2 regions of the Rheinheimera gaetbuli genome follow, and region 2 is predicted to be linked to the other one. Evidence: predicted binding sites of a transcription regulator. Region 2 holds the regulator's gene; the other holds the start of a gene.
What was found. Region 2 encodes FliA, which starts transcription of late flagellar genes. Its sites were predicted from a motif close to GCTAAAGTTNNNNNNNNNNCNGCCGATA; they were not measured.
Positions count from the first base shown of each region.

Region 1: the regulator FliA is predicted to act here: its motif matches at 4,399-4,426, upstream of ACYVIC_RS11510 (DUF5610 domain-containing protein).

Region 1 covers NZ_BAAGTL010000012.1:192,496-202,050, forward strand. The annotation lists gene ACYVIC_RS11490 (Nramp family divalent metal transporter) at 1-711, shown strand, start outside; gene ACYVIC_RS11495 (sugar phosphate nucleotidyltransferase) at 716-1,693, opposite strand; gene ACYVIC_RS11500 (DUF3718 domain-containing protein) at 1,822-2,178, opposite strand; gene paeA (polyamine export protein PaeA) at 2,360-3,667, shown strand; gene ACYVIC_RS11510 (DUF5610 domain-containing protein) at 3,697-4,353, opposite strand; gene ACYVIC_RS11515 (MFS transporter) at 4,467-5,696, shown strand; gene ACYVIC_RS11520 (pseudouridine synthase) at 5,640-6,422, opposite strand; gene ACYVIC_RS11525 (RNA polymerase sigma factor) at 6,632-7,147, shown strand; gene ACYVIC_RS11530 (hypothetical protein) at 7,140-7,619, shown strand; gene ACYVIC_RS11535 (DUF4097 family beta strand repeat-containing protein) at 7,630-8,604, shown strand; gene ACYVIC_RS11540 (phosphoribosylaminoimidazolesuccinocarboxamide synthase) at 8,731-9,555, opposite strand, start outside.
Region 2 covers NZ_BAAGTL010000016.1:34,925-44,479, forward strand. The annotation lists gene flhA (flagellar biosynthesis protein FlhA) at 1-1,976, shown strand, start outside; gene flhF (flagellar biosynthesis protein FlhF) at 1,987-3,372, shown strand; gene ACYVIC_RS12880 (MinD/ParA family protein) at 3,365-4,243, shown strand; gene ACYVIC_RS12885 (RNA polymerase sigma factor FliA) at 4,240-4,959, shown strand; gene cheY (chemotaxis response regulator CheY) at 5,013-5,384, shown strand; gene ACYVIC_RS12895 (protein phosphatase CheZ) at 5,410-6,171, shown strand; gene ACYVIC_RS12900 (chemotaxis protein CheA) at 6,187-8,364, shown strand; gene ACYVIC_RS12905 (protein-glutamate methylesterase/protein-glutamine glutaminase) at 8,377-9,516, shown strand; gene ACYVIC_RS12910 (flagellar motor protein) at 9,509-9,555, shown strand, end outside.

The DNA of each region.
Region 1 (9,555 bases), on a different contig from region 2:
CTGCTTCGCGGCGCTGTTTGGCCACAGCTGCCGGATGGTGCCATGTTGACGGTTGTAGCCCTGATTGGTACTACCGTGGTGCCGTATTCTTTGTTTTTGCATGCCGCCAGTGCGGCGCAAAAATGGCCGAAAAGCCAAATTGATACTGCAGCAGCGCTTAGCGCCTCACGTGCAGACATCGCTGTGGCTATTCCGCTTGGCGGCATTATCTCCATTGCGATAGTGTCTACGGCTGCGGCGGCTTTTTTTGGCAGCAACCAGCAGTTAGAGAATGTCTCGCAACTGGCGCAAAGTCTAACACCGTTATTTGGCAGCGCTGCTACCTGGTGCCTTGCCTTGGGGCTAGTGGCGGCCGGATTATCCTCTGCGATAACGGCTCCGCTGGCAGCAGCCTATGCGCTGGCGGGGATTATGGGCAAGCCTATTGATCTTAATCAGGTTTTATTTCGTGTCACCTGGCTGACTATTATCATCATTGGCGTACTGTTATCCTCGCTTGGCATTCGGCCGCTAAGTGTGATCTGGTTTGCGCAGGTAGCCAACGGCATTTTACTGCCACTGATTTGTTTGTGTTTGCTATTAGCCATGAATCACAGCGTACTGGCAGCTTATAAAAACAGCCGCTGGCAGAATGTGCTCGGCGTAGCAGTGCTGCTAATTAGCCTGTTACTGAGTGGCCGTAGCCTGGCACTGGCTTTTGCCTTAATTTAAGCTGTTAACAGTACAAAGCATGCTGATATTTCGCCGGTGCCAGTGGCGTAGTGGCACTGAGCCAGGCATAGCGGTGTTTGTGCAGTGCTATTCCAACCTGGCCAATACGCTCACTACAACTGCGGCGGCCCAGTATTGGCCACTGCTGTTTACCACCCGCCAGCCAGTCTGCGTGGCTTAGTACGTCGAGCTTGGTGGCAAAGTAGCTGTTTAAAGTTCCCACATCGCGCCAGTAATGCGGCAGGCTTTGTTCGCCTGGCAATGTGTTGTTGCTAAAATCATATACGCAGGCCCGGCCAGTGTTTATAAGCTGCGGTATAATATGGCAGCCAAAATCGACATGTTGGCCAGGTGTTATGCTATTAAGTGCTTGCTCCAGTGCTTTGGTGCTAAACAAATAATTGCCCATAGACACCAGGGCATATCCGGGGCGCTTTGGTATTTGCGGCACCTCGCTTTGTGGCTTTTCAATAAAACCCTGAATACAATTATTAGCATCGACAATAAACACACCAAACTGGCGTGCTTGCTCAACCGGCACTGCAACTGCTGCTACGGTTAAATCTGCCTGTTGCTGCTGGTGAAACTGCAGCATCTGACGATAATCCATTTTATAGATGTGGTCGGCGCTGAGCACGGCGACATGTTCTGGCTGATAATCACGGATTATATTGAGCTCGCGAGCTACTGCCCCTGCAGTACCGATATTCAGCGTCGCAGGCGCCTGGCAGCACGTTAAACTGCCATGTTGTTTAAAGCGTGCCAGCCAGTGCCGCTTTATATGGTTGTGTAAACGATGTGGCTGATACTGCGTTAATACCAGCAGATGATGGAAGCCTGAATGCAACAGATTGCTAAGAACGAAGTCAACAATACGGCGGCGAAACACAAAATTTAGTGCCGGTTTCGCTTGGTTTAACGTTAAGGGTTGCAACCGTTTACCGGCGCCACCCGCTAAAATAACACTCAGTACTGTACTCATGTTGTACCTCTACCAAGTAGGGAAGTAGGTCGTTAAATGTACAACAAGTGCAGATTTACGGTTTGATATGTATCAAATGAAAACTTGATATCGCTGTAGCGCCTGCTCAGGCGCTACAGCGAGTCAGGTTATTGGCCGATACGGGCACGAATTTCATTTACTAAGGGTGAGGCTTCAAAACCATTGCTACTTGCCCAGGCTGGGTAGTCAAACTCTGCCAGGGTTTTCGCTGGCATTTGTTTAACAATAAAGGTACCCGATTCATAGGCATCGCTGCGAATAGCAAATTGCAGCATATTTTCGTTATTGCATTTTACGCTGTCATAAATATTGCGCACGTTTAACTTGTTATCCGTTAGCATCTTGCGCAGCTGATTGCGGTTGTCATCTTTGATATAGCCACAGATGCTGGCGGCTAATTGATCATTAGCAATGGCAGGCATGCTCAGCAGCAGCGCCACGACAGGAACTAACAGTTTTTTCATAACCCCTCCACGGGTTTCTTTAGGATCGGCTGAAGTATAGCTGCAGTAAAGTAAACTGGCATTAGCAGGCTGAAAAATTCCTTTGAATATTTTCAGCAGCTTAGCATTTTTCTTCATCTAACAACGCTATACTGCGCAAGTATAAATATGCTGTGCAACAGACAATCAGGCCGGAGCCGCTATGACCACGCTGGAATATATATTACTGATGTTATTACTGGTCAGCGCCAGTGCGTTTTTTTCGGTATCAGAGATAGCATTGGCTGCATCACGTAAAATGCGTTTACGTTTACTGGCGTCAGAGGGTAACCTTAACGCAGAAAAAGTGTTGGCGCTGCAAGAACACCCGGGCAACTTTTTTACGGTTGTACAAATTGGTTTGAATGCGGTAGCCATTTTAGGCGGTATTTTGGGTGAGTCGGCGTTTACACCTTATTTTAATAGTTTGCTGGCGGTGTTTTTTACTGGCAGCTGGCTGCCGTCGTTAGCGTTTGCTATATCGGTATTTTTTGTCACCTCGCTGTTTATTCTGTTTGCCGATTTGATGCCAAAGCGGCTTGCGATGATTGCGCCTGAGACCATAGCGCTAAAAGTGGTCACACCAATGCTGTTTTTGATCACTTTTCTTAAACCCTTTGTCTGGCTGTTTAACGGTTTGGCTAATGTCTGCTTTAGCTTGTTTAAAGTACCTACCATGCGCAAAGACGATATTACGCCGGAAGATATTATCGCCATGATGGAGGCAGGTGCCCAGGCTGGCGTATTGCAGGAGCACGAGCATCAGTTACTGGAAAACGTGTTTGACATGGAATCCCGCACTGTAACGTCAGCGATGACGGCGCGCGAAAGCCTGATATTTTTCCCGTTAAATGAGTCACAAGACAATATTAAATCAAAGTTGGCTGAGCATCCGCATGCCAAGTTTCTGGTGGTTGATGGCGTGCTGGATAAGGTGGTGGGCTATGTTGATACCCGCGATATTTTGCTACAGGTGTTGCATGATCAGCCAATATCTCTGAAAAAAGAGGGCATAGTACGGGCGCCGCTAATTATTCCGGATACGCTGTCGTTATATGAGGTGCTGGAGCACTTTAAATCGGCAGGGGTCGATTTTGCCATTATCATGAACGAATACGCCTTGGTGGTGGGTATTATTACGCTAAAGGATGTAATGAGTATCGTAATGGGAGAGTTGGTAAGCTCTGAAGAGGATCAAATAGTAGCACGCGATGCTAATTCCTGGCTGGTTGAGGGCTTAACACCGCTACAGGATGTTATGCGGGTATTGGACATCAGTAGTTTTCCTGATGCGGAAAACTACGAAACCATCGCCGGTTTTATGATGTATACGCTGCGCAAAATTCCAAAGCGGACTGATTTTGTATTACACAGCGGCTATAAGTTCGAAGTGGTTGATATTGACAGCTATAAAATTGATCAGCTACTGGTCACCCGCATATCGGCAATTGAACCGGCAGATAAGCAGTAGCTTGACTGATAGTCGTTTTAAAAAGACTGTCAGCCGTTTTCTTTATTGTCATTGTCAGAGCTGTTATTGCCTGTGCTGACATTGTCGTCGGCTGGTGGGTTCGCCGCCAGTTCGAGCATTTTTTGCCGAAAGTTGGCCAAGCCCTGAGTCACTAAATCGTAGGTGCTGTTTACGCCGGTTTCTATGTCACCCTCGAAAACTTTAAGGCTTTTCAGAATATCTTTAGCGTCGCTAAAGCCTTTCTCCACTCCGGGCGTTATCAGCGCCATAAAATTGTCCAGAGTTTGCTCTTCTGTTTCAGCAGCGGCCAGTTCCTTATAACGGCTGTAAAACGCAGTGGCAAACGCGACAATGCGATCAGCCGTGGCTTCGGGTGAGGTGTCGATACCCGAGTCGTAGACTTTTTGCGCGGCATTTTCACCCAGTACCGGTGCTAATTCGGCGTTTATGCCCTCGAGAGCGGTTTTGTATAACAAGCTTAGGGTATCATTATTGCTGCGCAGCGATACCTGTTCATTGGCGCGCAGTATGGCAACATTTTGTGCTTGTTTTGCCTGGGCGGCGGCACTTTTGCCGCTGGTTTGGCCGGCAGTGGTATCGGTTTTAGCGGTATCTGCTTTTGTTGCACTATTGCCTTGCCTGGTATTGCCGACGGCAGCTGCATTGTTACCTGGTATTATGGCCATGAGTGAGCTCCTGAAATAGTCGCTTTAGTATAGTCTGTAGCAGGTTATCGGCGGTGCTTAGTTAAACTTTAGCTGTTTTTTGTTGCTCGTCTGGGCCGGCAAATCGTTTTATAATGGCGCCTTCCTTCGTCGTTGGGCTGCTGGCTTTGATTGATTATAAAACCGCTGCTTTTTATCGCTCTGCTTTTGCCTTATGTTTAGCGGCTGTGGTGGTATTTGCTAACTTACATCTGCTACAACCTTTGTTACCTCAGCTCAGTCGCGAGTTTGGCCTGACACCACTACAAGCCAGCTGGGCTTACACTGCGGGCACACTGTGTTTGGGCGTATCATTGCTGGTTTATGCGGCGTTGTCCGATGCCTGGGGCCGGAAAAATCTGCTTTTGCTTACCCTGACAGGTATGACACTAAGTACGCTGGCGCTGACTCAGGTAGACAGCTTTAGCGCCCTGGTATTCTGGCGGGCCGTGCAGGGTATATTTCTTGGCGGTTTACCGGCTATTGCCATTGCCTGGATGGGCGAAACCTATAGCAAGCCAGCCATGGTCGCGGCTGTCGGTTTTTATATCAGTGCTAATTCGTTAGGCGGGATCAGCGGCCGGCTAATGGCCGGCGCTCTGGCAGATCTTGGCCACTGGCAATGGGCATTTTGGCCGGTTGCGTTGCTCGGTGTATTAAGTTGTTACTTTATCTGGCGCTATTTGCCGGCGAGCAAGACCTTTGTTGCTAAACCATTTAGTTTGCGCCAGGCCTGCGTTGACAACTGGTTTCATCTGCGCCGGCCGCTGTTGTTGTTAACCTACCTTATTGGTGGGTTAAACTTTTTTATTTTCCTAAACCAGTACACCTATATTGGCTTTGTGCTGGCAGATGCCCCTTACAGCCTGTCCAGTTTTTGGATTGGCCTGTTGTTTATTACTTACTTTACAGGCACCTTCGGCTCAGCTATTTCCGGCCGCGTGGCGCAGCAGCTGCCCGTGCCACTAGGTATGGCGCTGGGTGTGATCATACTCATTTTGGGCACGTTAATAACGCTTAGCTCCAGTCTGTGGTTAATCGTGCTGGGGTTTTTTATCAATGCGTTTGGCTTTTTTCTTACCCATTCGCTGGCCAGTAGCTGGGTTAACCAATGCGCCAGCCGCGCCAAAGCCAGCGCCAGTGCATTGTATCTGGTGTTTTACTATGTTGGCGCCAGCAGCGGAGGCCTGTATTTGCAGCCGTTCTGGCAATGGCTCAACTGGCACGGCGTGGTAGTGGGGGCCTTGTTAATGTATGGCGTAACCTTGCTATTGTGTTTGTGGCTTTGGCTGCGCGTTAAGGCGCTGAAGGCCAGTCAGCTCTGATGGTGTTAGTGGCCGGTAGGCACCGCTGGGTAAGTCAGCCAATTGCAGTGTGCCCAGCGCCACACGTTTAAGCGATGTTACGCGATAGCCTAAGGTCTTACACATGTAGCGAATTTGCCGGTGTTGGCCCTCAGTCAGCACAATTTGAAATTGCGCAGCGCCACTGGCACTAACCTGGCAAGGCCTGGAGCTGTAACTTTTTGTTCCCAGTGTCCAGCTTACTCCTGCCGCCATTTGTTGCACAAAAGCGGTATTGATCGCTTTGTCGGTGTCGACGATATAGGTTTTGTTGTGATAGTGATCCGGGTGCATAAGCTGTTGGCTCAGGATGCCGTCATTAGTTAGCAGCAGCAAGCCGCTGGAGTCTTTATCCAACCGTCCTACGGCAAATAAACGCTGCGGTAACTGCATTAACACATGATAAAGGCTGGCCGGATCGTCCGGCCTGTTGTTGCAGTCTACGCCAATGGGTTTGTGATACAGCCAGTATTGTCGTTGTGCAGCTACCGGCAACGGCTGCTGGCCGATACTGATTTGATCAGTTTCACCAACCAGGTCGGTGTGCTTACCCGGCTTACCATTAATGCTGACAACGCCCGCGCTAATTAAGCGTTCTGCAGCGCGGCGCGAGCACCAGCCACAATGCGCTATCCACTTTGCCAGACGTTGCCTTGAGATCAGATTGATGTTATCTGCCATTAATATTCTAATTTCTGCCTGTTTCATTAAATTGTCTCCGGCATGTAACACAAATGACACAGGGTGCCCGCATACTTGCGCCTGTTCTACCTTCCTTCCTGGATTATATCTCACTAGTTAGTGACGGGAGCTTGCTCCCGTTTTTTCTTTTTTAAAAAAAATATCTGTGCTTTAAACCTTTGGCAGTACGCTATCGACTAATCAGTCAAACAATACAATAAAAGGCTATAGGGTTGATGGAGCTTGCAGCGGCAATCGATGCGGCGAAAGAGGGCGATAAGCTCGCCTTTAAAGTGCTGTATCAGCAGTTTATTGGCCGGGTGTATGCCATTTGTTTGCGGCTGTTGGCAAACCGGCAAAAAGCCGAAGAAGCCAGTCAGGATATTTTTTTAAAAGTCTGGCAGCAGTTACCAACGTTTCGCGGTGACAGCAGTTTTACCACCTGGCTGCACAGCATTGCCACCCGCACGGCGATAGATATCTGGCGTCAGGAAAAATATCTACGCCTGACCGACAGCAGCGATGAGCTGGAACTGACAGAACAAACGGTGCCCTGCCACAGTTTGCAGGCACCGTTAGAGCACGCCATAGTGCGCTTACCGCATCAGGCCAGAGCCGTATTTGTGTTGTTTGCCATCGAGGGGTATGGGCACCGTGAAATAGCTGCCATGTTGGGTATAGCCGAAGGCACGTCAAAGGCACAGTATCACCGGGCCAGACAATTATTACAGGAGTGGTTAGCCGATGAATGAATATCAGTTAGATGACGCTATCCGCAGTTTAAATAACAACATCGCGCCAGAGCGCGAGCTGTGGACCGATATTGTTAGCCGTCTGCCGGATCGCAGACCGGCCAGGCCGCCACTGGGTTACTGGGCCAGTGCAGCGGCGTTGCTGTTAGTGGGGCTGATTGGCTGGCAGTTGGCCATGTTGCCGGCAGGTTCGCAGCGCTCGGCAGCGATGCCGACGGCGGAGCTGGTGCTACTGCAGGTATATGAGCAACAAAAAAACCAGCAGTTGGCACAAATGGTTGCTGTTGCCGAGGGTTTCGATAACTGGCAGTTGCAACTGCAAATTTGGGATCAGGCCATCGCCCAGGTGCGCCAGGCCTTACAGTTTTATCCGGATGAACCGCAGCTGTTAGCGCAGTTGCAAAGCTTATATCAACAGCAGCTGTCGTATATTCAGCGGGCGACACTGCAACATCATTCAGTAATCAGTTAGGAGCAACACTATGAATAAATTAACAAAAACATGGGTAGTCAGTGTCGCAGCACTACTGCTGTTGCAGGTAATTCCTGTGGCATATGCCGACCAGCGCGACAGCGTAAACGAAAGCCGCGCCGTGGCCGCCAATGAAAAAATTTATATAGAGGTAATGAGCGGTGAGATAACCATTAAAGCCTCTGACAGCAACCAGTTTAAAATAAGCGGCAAACTTGATGAAAAGGCCACCGGCTATACGCTGGAATCAAAAGGCGGCTTTACCCGCTTTGAGATGACCATGCCACGTCAGGTGAATTATCGCGGCAGCGAGAAATCCAGTGGCGCTGATTTGCGTGTTGAGGTACCCAGTGGCAGTAGCATCGAGTTTAAAGGCGTAAACAGTGATGTAAGCCTGCAGGGTATTACCGGCGGCAGTAAAATCAGTACGGTAAACGGCAACATTGCTGCAGCCAACCTGTCAACCCTGGTACACTTAAACACCGTAAACGGCGAGATAGGCAGCAAAGACAACAGCGGCCAAATTGAACTGAGCTCGGTAAATGGCGAAATTATTGACGTTGGCTCATCCGGCCGGCTGAATTACAGTGTGGTAAATGGCAAAATTAAAGCCCGAACCAGCGCCGAAGAAGTGAGCGTAAGTACAGTAAATGGTGATGCCGAGTTAAAAATGACCAACACACAAGGTTTAAAACTGAGCACAGTAAATGGCGAAATTGAAGCCGAACTGGCCAATTCTGCCAACCCGCGCATCAGTGGTAGTAGTGTGAGCGGTGATATTGAGTTAAAACTGGATAGCAGTACCAGTGCCCGTTTCGATATTAAAGCCTCTGCCGGTGGTAGCATTAAAAACAAACTGAGCAATGATAAAGCCAGCAAAGCCAAATATGGCCCGGCGCGCAGCCTGCAATTTACCCTGGGCAGCGGTGATGGCAGTGTAGAGCTAAGCACCGTAAGCGGTGATGTCGAGCTGGATAAGCTGTAAGCGGGAAAATACCTATGGTATTTCTGTTAGCAAAAAGGCCGCGCAAGCGGCTTTTTTTGTAAGCGGTGCATTAATAATCAGATGAAGATTGTTGTTTTAGCAGTTTAGTGCGGCTTGCCTGGCTATTTATTGCGCTATCAGGCCGTAGTCTTTGTCCAGCACACTGATAATTTCTGCTTTAGGATCGGCAGACAAGGTTATTTTATGGCCAACCACTTTTTCTGCGATGCCTAAATAAGTGCGCGAGATATCCATCATCACCTCTGTCGGCAGTGCATTGTCGCGTGCCAAGGCTGCGCGCTCTGGCATGCGGTCTTTATTCAGCAGAATATCCGGCTCGGGGAAGTGGTTTAGCAGCCATTGCCTGAAGCCTTCTTTGGACTGCTCAACGATGTTGCCATTACGCCAGTTAGCGCCATCCCAAATGCGTGAGCTGTCTGGTGTGCCTACTTCATCCATATAAATCAGTTTGCTCTGGCCTTGTGCATCTTTGACATAGCCAAACTCAAATTTGGTATCAACAAACATCTGGTCCAGTTTCGCCAGCGCATCGCTTATTACGGCAAAACCTTGTTTTAACAGTTTTTCGTACAGGTCGATGTCGGATTTTTGCTCAAAGCCAAAGGCAGCGCTGTGGCGCTCGATGTCGGCGCGGGAAATATTAACGTCATCGGCTTCAGGTACGCCGTCCAATCCGGTCAGAATGCCTTTGGTCGATGGCGTAATTAAAATCTGTGGCAGCTTTTGATCTTTTTGCAAACCCTCAGGTAGGGTAATGCCGCAAAATTCGCGCTCGCCTTTACTGTAAGCGCGCCACATAGAGCCGGTAATATACTGCCGCGCGATAGCTTCAATTTTTAGCGGCCTGGCTTTTTGTACTATCCATACCAGCGGGTGCGGGATATCCAGAATATGGCTGTCGGCCAACCCATGCTGCTTAAACAGCGAAAA
Region 2 (9,555 bases):
TAGATATTCTGTTTTCTTTTAATATTGCTCTGGCTTTGGTGGTGTTACTGGTTACGATTTATACCCAGCGACCGCTGGATTTTGGAATTTTTCCGGCGGTATTGCTGGTAGCGACCATTATGCGTCTGGCGCTAAACGTTGCCAGTACCCGGGTGGTGTTGTTGGAAGGCCATAATGGTCCGGATGCCGCAGGTAAAGTTATCGAGGCCTTTGGCTCTGTCGTTATCGGTGGCAACTACGCTGTTGGTATAGTGGTGTTTTTAATCCTGATTATCATTAACTTTGTGGTTGTAACCAAAGGTGCTGGCCGTATTGCTGAAGTAACAGCCCGTTTTACGCTAGATGCAATGCCGGGTAAGCAAATGGCCATTGATGCCGATTTAAACTCAGGCCTTATTACACAAGAAGAAGCACGGATGCGGCGTGAAGAAGTAACCAGTGAAGCCGATTTTTACGGTTCAATGGACGGTGCCAGCAAGTTCGTAAAAGGCGATGCCATTGCCGGTATTGTTATTTTGGTTATTAACCTGGTGGGTGGCATTTTTATCGGCATGATGCAGCATGAGCTGAGTTTTGCCGATGCCATGGAAGTATATACCTTGCTTACCATCGGTGATGGTCTGGTCGCACAAATACCCGCGCTGTTGTTGTCAATTGGTACTGCTATTATTGTTACCCGGCAAAATAAATCGCAACATATGGGCGAACAAATGAGCGCTCAACTGGGCAATACCCGGGTGTTGTTTGTCGCTGCAGCCGTGTTGACGCTAATGGGTATCGTACCTGGCATGCCGCATTTTGCCTTTTTATCGCTGGCGGCTCTGGTGGGGGGCGCTGCATATCTACTGCATAAACGCGCAGAACAAACAGCAGCTGAGCTGGTAAATCGAAATACTAAAGACATTGCCCCAGTTGAGAACAATGCTGTTAAAGAAATTGGTTGGGACGACGTGCAAGGTGTTGACACTATTGGCCTTGAAGTGGGTTACCGGCTTATTCCGCTGGTTGATAAAACGCAGGGCGGAGAGTTGCTAAGCCGGATTAAAGGCGTGCGGAAAAAGTTGTCGCAAGAGCTGGGGTTTCTTATCCCCGCTGTACATATTCGCGACAATCTTGACCTGGAGCCTAACAGTTATCGTATGACGTTGATGGGGGTGACAACCGGCGAAGGAGAGCTGCGCCATGACAACGAGCTGGCAATCAATCCAGGGCAGGTCTTCGGTACGGTAAAAGGCCTTGCGACAAAAGATCCGGCTTTTGGCCTGGATGCGGTCTGGATTAACAAAGATCAGCGTGAGCATGCTCAGACGCTAGGTTATACGGTTGTCGATGCTGCTACGGTAGTTGCTACCCATTTAAGCCAGATTTTAACTAACCATGCCGCCAGCTTATTGGGGCATGAAGAAGTGCAGAACCTGCTGGATATGTTGGCGAAACACTCGCCAAAACTGGTTGAAGGTTTGGTGCCTGATACCTTACCTCTGACTGCGGTGGTAAAAGTATTGCAAAACCTGCTGAACGAAGGTGTACCAATTCGTGATATGCGTACGGTAGTGCAAACGTTGGTGGAATATGGTGCCAAGAGTCAGGATGTTGATGTACTGACGGCAGCGTGTCGTATTGCACTGCGCCGTTTGATTGTTCAGGAAGTTGGCGGTAGCCGGCAGGAGATCCCTGTAATTACTTTTGCCCCTGAGCTAGAGCAAATGCTGCACCAGTCGATGCAGGCGGCAGGCAATGACGGTGCCGGTATTGAACCAGGCTTGGCCGACCGCATTCAACAATCATTGCATCAAGCGCATCAAGAGCAAGAACTCAATGGCGACAGCGCTATTTTGTTAACGTCAGGCATATTACGCTCAGTTATGGCACGATTTGTGAAGTACACCATTCCAGGGCTGCGGGTTTTATCTTATCAGGAAATTCCGGATGATAAACAAATTCGTATTGTCAGCGTAATTGGTCAGGCAAGCTAGGAATTAAACTATGAAAATCAAACGCTTTGTTGCAAAAGATATGCGAACCGCACTGCAGGAAGTAAAGGAATTTCTCGGGCCTGACGCCATTATTTTGTCAAATAAGAAAGTTGCTGAGGGTGTTGAGATTGTAGCTGCTATTGACCAGGATGTAGTAACTGCCGACAAAGCAATACCAGTGGCTAAGCCGGCATTGCCGAGGTTTTCTGCCACAGTTGACGACGCTGATAGCGCAGAAGCGCCGGCTGACTCACTAAAAGCCTTGCTGGCAAGGCAGATGATTAAACAGCAGGTGGCTCATCCGCAAAAGCACGCTGCAGTGGCAACAAAAGCGCGGCAGCCACAGCCTGAAGTAAGAGCCGCACAGTTTGAACGTCAAACTTCTGGCGCGACATCCGCTGTCAGCAGCGCGCAATTAAATGAAATAACCAAGCAGCAAGAGCAACAGGCAAAGTTGTTACAGCAGCAAATGGATGCTATGCACAACGAAATGCTGTCTATGCGTCAGTTGTTACAGCATCAGGTGTCAGGTTTGATGTGGCAGGATTTAGCAAGGCGCGAACCGGTGCGGGCGTTGGTGATTGATAACCTGCGCCAGTTAGGGTTATCTGAACAAATGGCAGACCAGCTGGCGTGCTTTATGCCGGAAGATCTAAACAGCAGCGATGCCTGGCAGGCAGCGTTGGAGTTACTGGCTGGACAACTTAGTACTACCAACGATGATATACTGCGTCGCGGCGGCATTATCGCGCTGGTTGGGCCAACCGGCGTTGGCAAAACCACCACTGTGGCTAAGCTGGCGGCTGAGTTCGCCCGGCGCCATGGTGCTGATCAGGTGGCGCTAATTACCACCGACAGTTTTCGCATTGGTGCCTTTGAACAACTTGCCACTTTTGGCCGTATTATTGGCTGCCCGGTGAAGCAAGCAAAAGACAGTAATGAGTTGTCGGTGTTATTGACACAAATGCAGCAACGCAAATTAATCCTGATCGATACCGCGGGCATGAGCCAACGTGATGTACGTTTAGCAGAAAAACTTGCTACGCTGGTTCATAATAGTCGTGTCAAAATAAAAAGTTATCTGGTATTGTCTGCCACTGCACAGGCTAGAGTGATGCAGGAAAGCGTATCTCATTTTAAACGCATTCCGTTGTCAGGTTGTATTTTCACCAAACTTGACGAATGCTTAAGTTTGGGTGAGGTTATTAACGTGGCAGTGCAAAACGCATTGCCTCTTAGCTACTTGACTAACGGCCAGCGTGTACCTGAAGATATAGCTGTTGCCGATGCACAAAGCCTGGTGCAACACGCAGAACAATTACGAATCGCACAAAGTAGTACGGCTCATCAATGGTATCAATATGAAGAGAGCCGGGCGGACGGAACCTATGCATAGTCATGACAATACTGACGATCAAGCCAATGGCCTGAGAAAAATGAATAAGCAGATGGTAAAAGTAATATCAGTTACCGGTGGTAAAGGCGGCGTGGGTAAAACTAACGTTACGCTGAACTTTGCCATGGCGCTATCGCAGTTGGGCAAGCGTGTGTTAGTGCTTGACGCTGATCTGGGGTTGGCCAACTGCGACGTTATGTTAGGCCTTCGGGTCGAAAAAAACTTATCACATGTGTTGTCCGGCGAAGCTGAACTGGATGACATTATTATTGATGGACCTCTGGGCATTAAAATTATTCCCGCAACGTCCGGTTCACAAAACATGACAGAACTAACACCAGCAGAACATGCAGGCTTAATTCGTGCTTTCAGTGAATTGAAAACGCCGGTAGATGTTATGCTGGTTGATACAGCGGCGGGCATTTCAGATATGGTGTTAAGTTTTTCCCGCGCGTCACAGGATGTAATGGTGGTGGTGTGCGATGAGCCTTCCTCGATCACTGATGCGTATGCATTAATGAAAATTCTGAGCCGTGATCACGGTGTAGAAAAATTTAAGATTGTCGCCAACATGGTGCGAAGTTTGAAGGAAGGCCAAGAGCTGTTTAGTAAACTTACCCGGGTAACTGACCGTTTCTTAGATGTCAGTCTGGAGCTGGTAGCTACTATTCCTTATGATGAAAATGTACGTAAAGCGGCGCGAAAGCAAAAAGCTTTTGTTGATGCTTTTCCACGAACGGCTGCCAGCATGGCAATAAAGTCTTTGGCTTTAAAGGCTGTAAAGTGGCCGCTGCCTGCGACAGCTTCAGGCCATCTGGAGTTTTTCCTGGAACAGTTAGTGCAGCCGCAAAGCGATAGAGGTATTGCGTGAATAGCCGGATTGCAGCTTATGGCGGTGTCGACCATATGCAGCAAATGGTCGAACGGCATGCGCCTTTAGTCAAACGCATTGCTTATCATTTACTAGCACGTTTGCCTGCCAGTGTACAGGCAGATGATCTGATTCAATCGGGGATGATAGGTCTGATTGAAGCAGCGAAAAATTTTGACGGTAGCAAAGGAGCCAGTTTTGAAACCTTTGCCGGTATCCGTATTCGGGGAGCTATGCTCGACGAAATGCGTCGTGGCGATTGGACGCCGCGTTCAGTGCATCGTAATGCCAGATTGATAGCTGAGACAATAGCAGAACTCGAAGGTGTGCTGGGGCGGGATGTAAAAGATACAGAAGTTGCTGAAAAACTTGATATCTCTCTGGATGAATACCATCATATGTTAAGTGATATCAGCAGTGGTCGTATTATTGGCATTGAAGATCTTGGTATTTCGCAGGATGTACTGGTAACTTCTGATGACACCGATGCCGATCACTTATATGAAAGTCAGGCAAATGAGGCGTTTCAGCAGGCTCTTGTCAGAACTATCAGTAATTTACCGGAGCGTGAAGCATTAGTGCTTTCGCTGTATTATAATGACGAACTGAATTTGAAAGAGATAGGGGCCGTGCTGAATGTCAGCGAATCCCGCATCAGTCAGATTCATAGTCAGGCCTTGGTCAGATTGAAAGCCAGAATGCAGGATTGGTTGTAACCTATTCTGAGATAAAAAGTTATATCTCGTCGGAGGGGATTTTGGATAAAAACATGAAAATTCTTGTGGTTGATGATTTTTCAACTATGAGACGGATAATAAAAAATCTGTTACGTGATCTTGGCTTTACTAATGTATCTGAAGCAGATGACGGCAGTACAGCTTTACCTATGCTGCAGAATGGTGACTTCGATTTCGTCGTTACTGACTGGAACATGCCCGGGATGCAAGGCATCGACTTACTGCGTGCTATACGCGCTGATGCCAAGCTTAAACACATTCCCGTACTTATGGTAACGGCAGAAGCGAAAAAAGAACAAATTATTGCTGCGGCTCAGGCCGGTGTTAATGGCTATATTGTTAAACCTTTTACCGCAGCCACTCTGCAAGAGAAGTTAGCTAAAGTATTTGAACGGATCGGCTAACCGTAACTGACAAAGGAGCGTTGCTATGTCTGCAATTACGGCGCCGTTGATTTCACTGGAGCAAGCCCGGGAACTGGTGCAGTTGCTGGAGATGGAGCAACACGATGCGGCCAACGAACTGGTGCAGCAGCTTGCTGTGCCGGGCTCTTCTGAACTATTTGCTGAAGTGGGCAAACTGACTCGTCAGTTGCACGATTCATTAAAAAACTTCCAGATTGACCCATCACTGAGCAACTTGCTGGAAGAAGATATCCCTGATGCAAAAAAGCGGCTAAATCATGTCATTGATATGACAGAGCAAGCGGCCAATCGCACCATGGATGCTGTTGAATCCTGCTTACCTATTGCTGACCAACTAACTCAGGGTTTGAACGGTATAGCGCCACAATGGCAAAAACTGATGCAGCGCCAGTTGCAACTTAGCGAATTCAAAACGTTGTGCCACAACCTTGATGGTTTTTTAAACCAGGCCGGTGCAGACACTGCTACGCTTAACTCATTACTAACCGACGTGTTAATGGCGCAGGATTATCAGGATCTAACTGGCCAGATCCTTCGCCGTGTCATTGAGCTGGTGCGTGAAGTAGAAGAAAGCCTGATTGGTCTGCTCACCGCCTTTGGTCAGTCAAGTATGATGATGGCGATGGAAGCGAAGCCTGCTAAACCAGCCAAAAACAAGCCCAAAGCACATGAAGCTGAAGGCCCGATTATTGATGCAGCTGAGCGAGACGATGTGGTTAGTGGTCAGGATGACGTTGATGACTTATTGTCCAGTTTAGGTTTTTAACAGAGGTGTCTTTGCATGAGCTTTGATATGGATGAGGATATACTGCAGGACTTCCTGGTTGAAGCCGGTGAAATTCTTGAATTACTGCAGGAACAGCTGGTAGAGCTGGAGAATAATCCGGACGATGCAAATTTGCTTAATGCGATTTTCCGTGGTTTTCATACTATCAAAGGTGGTGCCGGCTTTCTGTCGCTGGGTGAACTGGTCGATGCTTGCCATGGTGCTGAAAACGTGTTCGATATCCTGCGCACAGGTAAGCGTCGCGTTACACCCGAGCTGATGGATGTCATCTTGCAGTCGCTTGACAGCATTAATGCCATGTTTGTTGAAGTACAAAACCGCCAACCCCTAACACCAGCAGCGACTGAACTATTAGACGCTCTGCATCATTACAGTGAACCTGATACTGGTCAAGCGCCGCCTTCTGTTGCTAAGCCTGAACCTGTTGTAGCACCGGTCGCTGCTGCACCTGCACCTGCACCTGTTTCTGCACCAGGCACTGGTGGTATAGATGAAATAACAGATGATGAATTCGATAACCTAATGGATGAGCTACACGGCAAAAAGGGTGGCCCAACTGCTACGGTTGCCCCTGCTGCTGCGGTTGCAGCCAACGGCGGTAATGACGATATTACCGACGATGAGTTCGAAGCAATTTTAGATCAGTTGCATGGTAAAGGCTCATTTGTTCCGGAAACATCCGTTAGTACAGCCGAGCCCTCGCCGCCAGCTAAGCCGACAACGCCTGCCAGCGCCAAGGCAGCTGATGAAATAGATGATGCTGAATTTGAAGCCTTGTTAGATCAGCTGCATGGCAAAGGTAAAGCGCCGGTAGATATTGCCAAACCAGCTACAGTTGCACCAGCCGCTGCGCCAGCGCCAAAAGCTGCGCCTGCAGCACCGGTAGAAACTAAAGCTGTAGCAGCGCCAGTAGCGCCAGTAGCAGTGGCCGCAGATAAAGCCGCAGCTACACAGCAAGCAGCTCAGGCTGAAACAACAGTCCGGGTTGATACTAAGCGGCTTGACCAGATCATGAATATGGTTGGCGAGCTGGTGTTGGTGCGCAACCGTCTGGTCAGCTTGTCAGGTACAGTTCAAAGCGAAGAAATGAGTAAAGCCATCTCTAACCTGGATGTTGTTACAGCTGATATTCAGGGCGCGGTAATGAAAACGCGAATGCAGCCGATTAAAAAGGTGTTTGGCCGCTTCCCGCGCGTAGTAAGGGATCTGGCGCGTTCGCTGCAAAAAGACATTGAGTTGGTGCTTGAAGGCGAAGAGACAGATCTAGATAAAAATTTAGTTGAAGCTCTGGCCGATCCTTTAGTGCACTTAGTACGAAACTCTGTTGACCACGGCATTGAGATGCCTGAAATCAGGCAAAAAGCTGGTAAAAAACGTACCGGTACTGTCAAGCTCGCCGCGGCGCAGGCAGGTGACCATATTTTGCTGACTATCCATGATGATGGCGCTGGTATGGATCCGGAAAAGTTAAAAGGTATCGCTATCAAACGTGGCATTCTAGATACCGATGCAGCAGCCCGAATGTCAGATACTGAAGCATTTAACCTGATTTTTGCCCCGGGTTTCTCTACAAAAGAACAGATTTCGGATATCTCCGGCCGCGGTGTTGGCATGGATGTGGTAAAAACTAAGATCACTCAGCTGAACGGTACTGTGCATATTCACTCGAAAATGGGTGAGGGCACCTTGCTTGAAATAAAGGTGCCGCTGACATTAGCCATTCTGCCGACGTTGATGGTGGTGGTTGGTCAGCAAACCTTTGCATTGCCATTGGCTGGGGTTAGTGAAATATTCCATTTGGATTTAGACAAAACTAATGTTGTAGACGGTCAGCTTACGGTGATTGTACGTGAAAAAGCTATACCGCTGTTTTTCCTGGAGCATTGGCTGGTTAAAGGCTCTGATAAACAGCGTCGCCGTGGCCAGGGTCATGTGGTTATCGTGCAAATTGGTACCCAGCAGGTTGGTTTTGTGGTTGACTCGCTGATAGGCCAGGAAGAGGTGGTAATAAAACCTCTGGATGCGCTATTGCAAGGCACACCAGGTATGGCTGGTGCAACGATTACCTCAGATGGTGGTATTGCATTGATCCTTGATGTACCAAACTTACTGAAACACTACGCGAAGAAATCAAAAATTAAATTTGATCGCTTCAACAAAATAAACGCCTAAAGAGAGAATTATATGGCGATTAAGGTGTTAGTGGTTGACGACTCGAGTTTTTTTCGCCGCCGCCTGACAGAGATCCTGACTAAAGATGGCGATATTGAGTTAGTCGATACTGCAGTGAATGGCCAGGAAGCTGTCGATAAGGCATTAGCATTAAAGCCAGACGTGATTACTATGGATGTTGAGATGCCCGTGCTTGATGGTATCTCTGCCGTACGGCAAATTATGCAGCAACAGCGTATTCCTATTTTAATGTTTTCGTCGTTGACGCATGAAGGCGCTAAGGCAACGTTAGATGCTCTTGAAGCAGGAGCTGTCGATTTTTTGCCAAAAAAATTTGAAGATATCGCCCGCGATAAAGACGAAGCAGGGCAAATGCTGCGTGACAGGGTCCGGGCCGTAGCGCGAAAGCGACAGCTTGGTCGGCCAACATTTAGTAGCGGGCTTAGCAGCAGACCTGACACAGTTGCAGCTAGACTTGCAGAGCGCCCGGCGTTAACCCGCAGCAACTTTGAGCGTCCAAAATTAAGCGAGCGTGTTGCAGCACCTGGTGCTCGTTTTCAGCCTAGTGGTAAAAATTATAAATTGGTGGCTATTGGCACCTCTACCGGAGGGCCGGTTGCACTGCAGCGAATTATTACTGCCTTGCCAGCAGACTTCCCACTGCCCATTGTTTTGATCCAGCACATGCCGGCAGCCTTTACCGGCGCCTTTGCTCAACGTCTGAACTCATTGGCTAAAGTTGAGGTACGTGAAGCGCAGGACAACGATGTGTTGCGTCCCGGCGTGGCTTATCTGGCCCCTGGTGGTAAGCAAATGTTAATTGAAGGCAGCGAACGTGAAGCCAGGCTGCGCATCAAAGAAGACGACTCTGCACGTATTACCTTTAAACCCAGTGTTGATATTACGTTTGCTACTGCAGCCAAAGTTTATGCCGATAAAGTATTAGCAATAGTGTTAACCGGTATGGGAGCTGATGGTCGTGAAGGTGCGCGGTTGTTAAAGCAGCATGGGGCGCGAATCTGGGCGCAGGACGAAGCAAGCTGTGTGGTATATGGTATGCCTCAGGCCATTGCAGCCGCGGGTTTAATGGATGTAGAGGTTAGCCTCAACGAAGTGGCAACTAAGTTAATCGCGGAAGTGGCGCATGGATAAACTTGCCATCAGTGGCTTTCTGCTGGCAGTTTTTGCTGT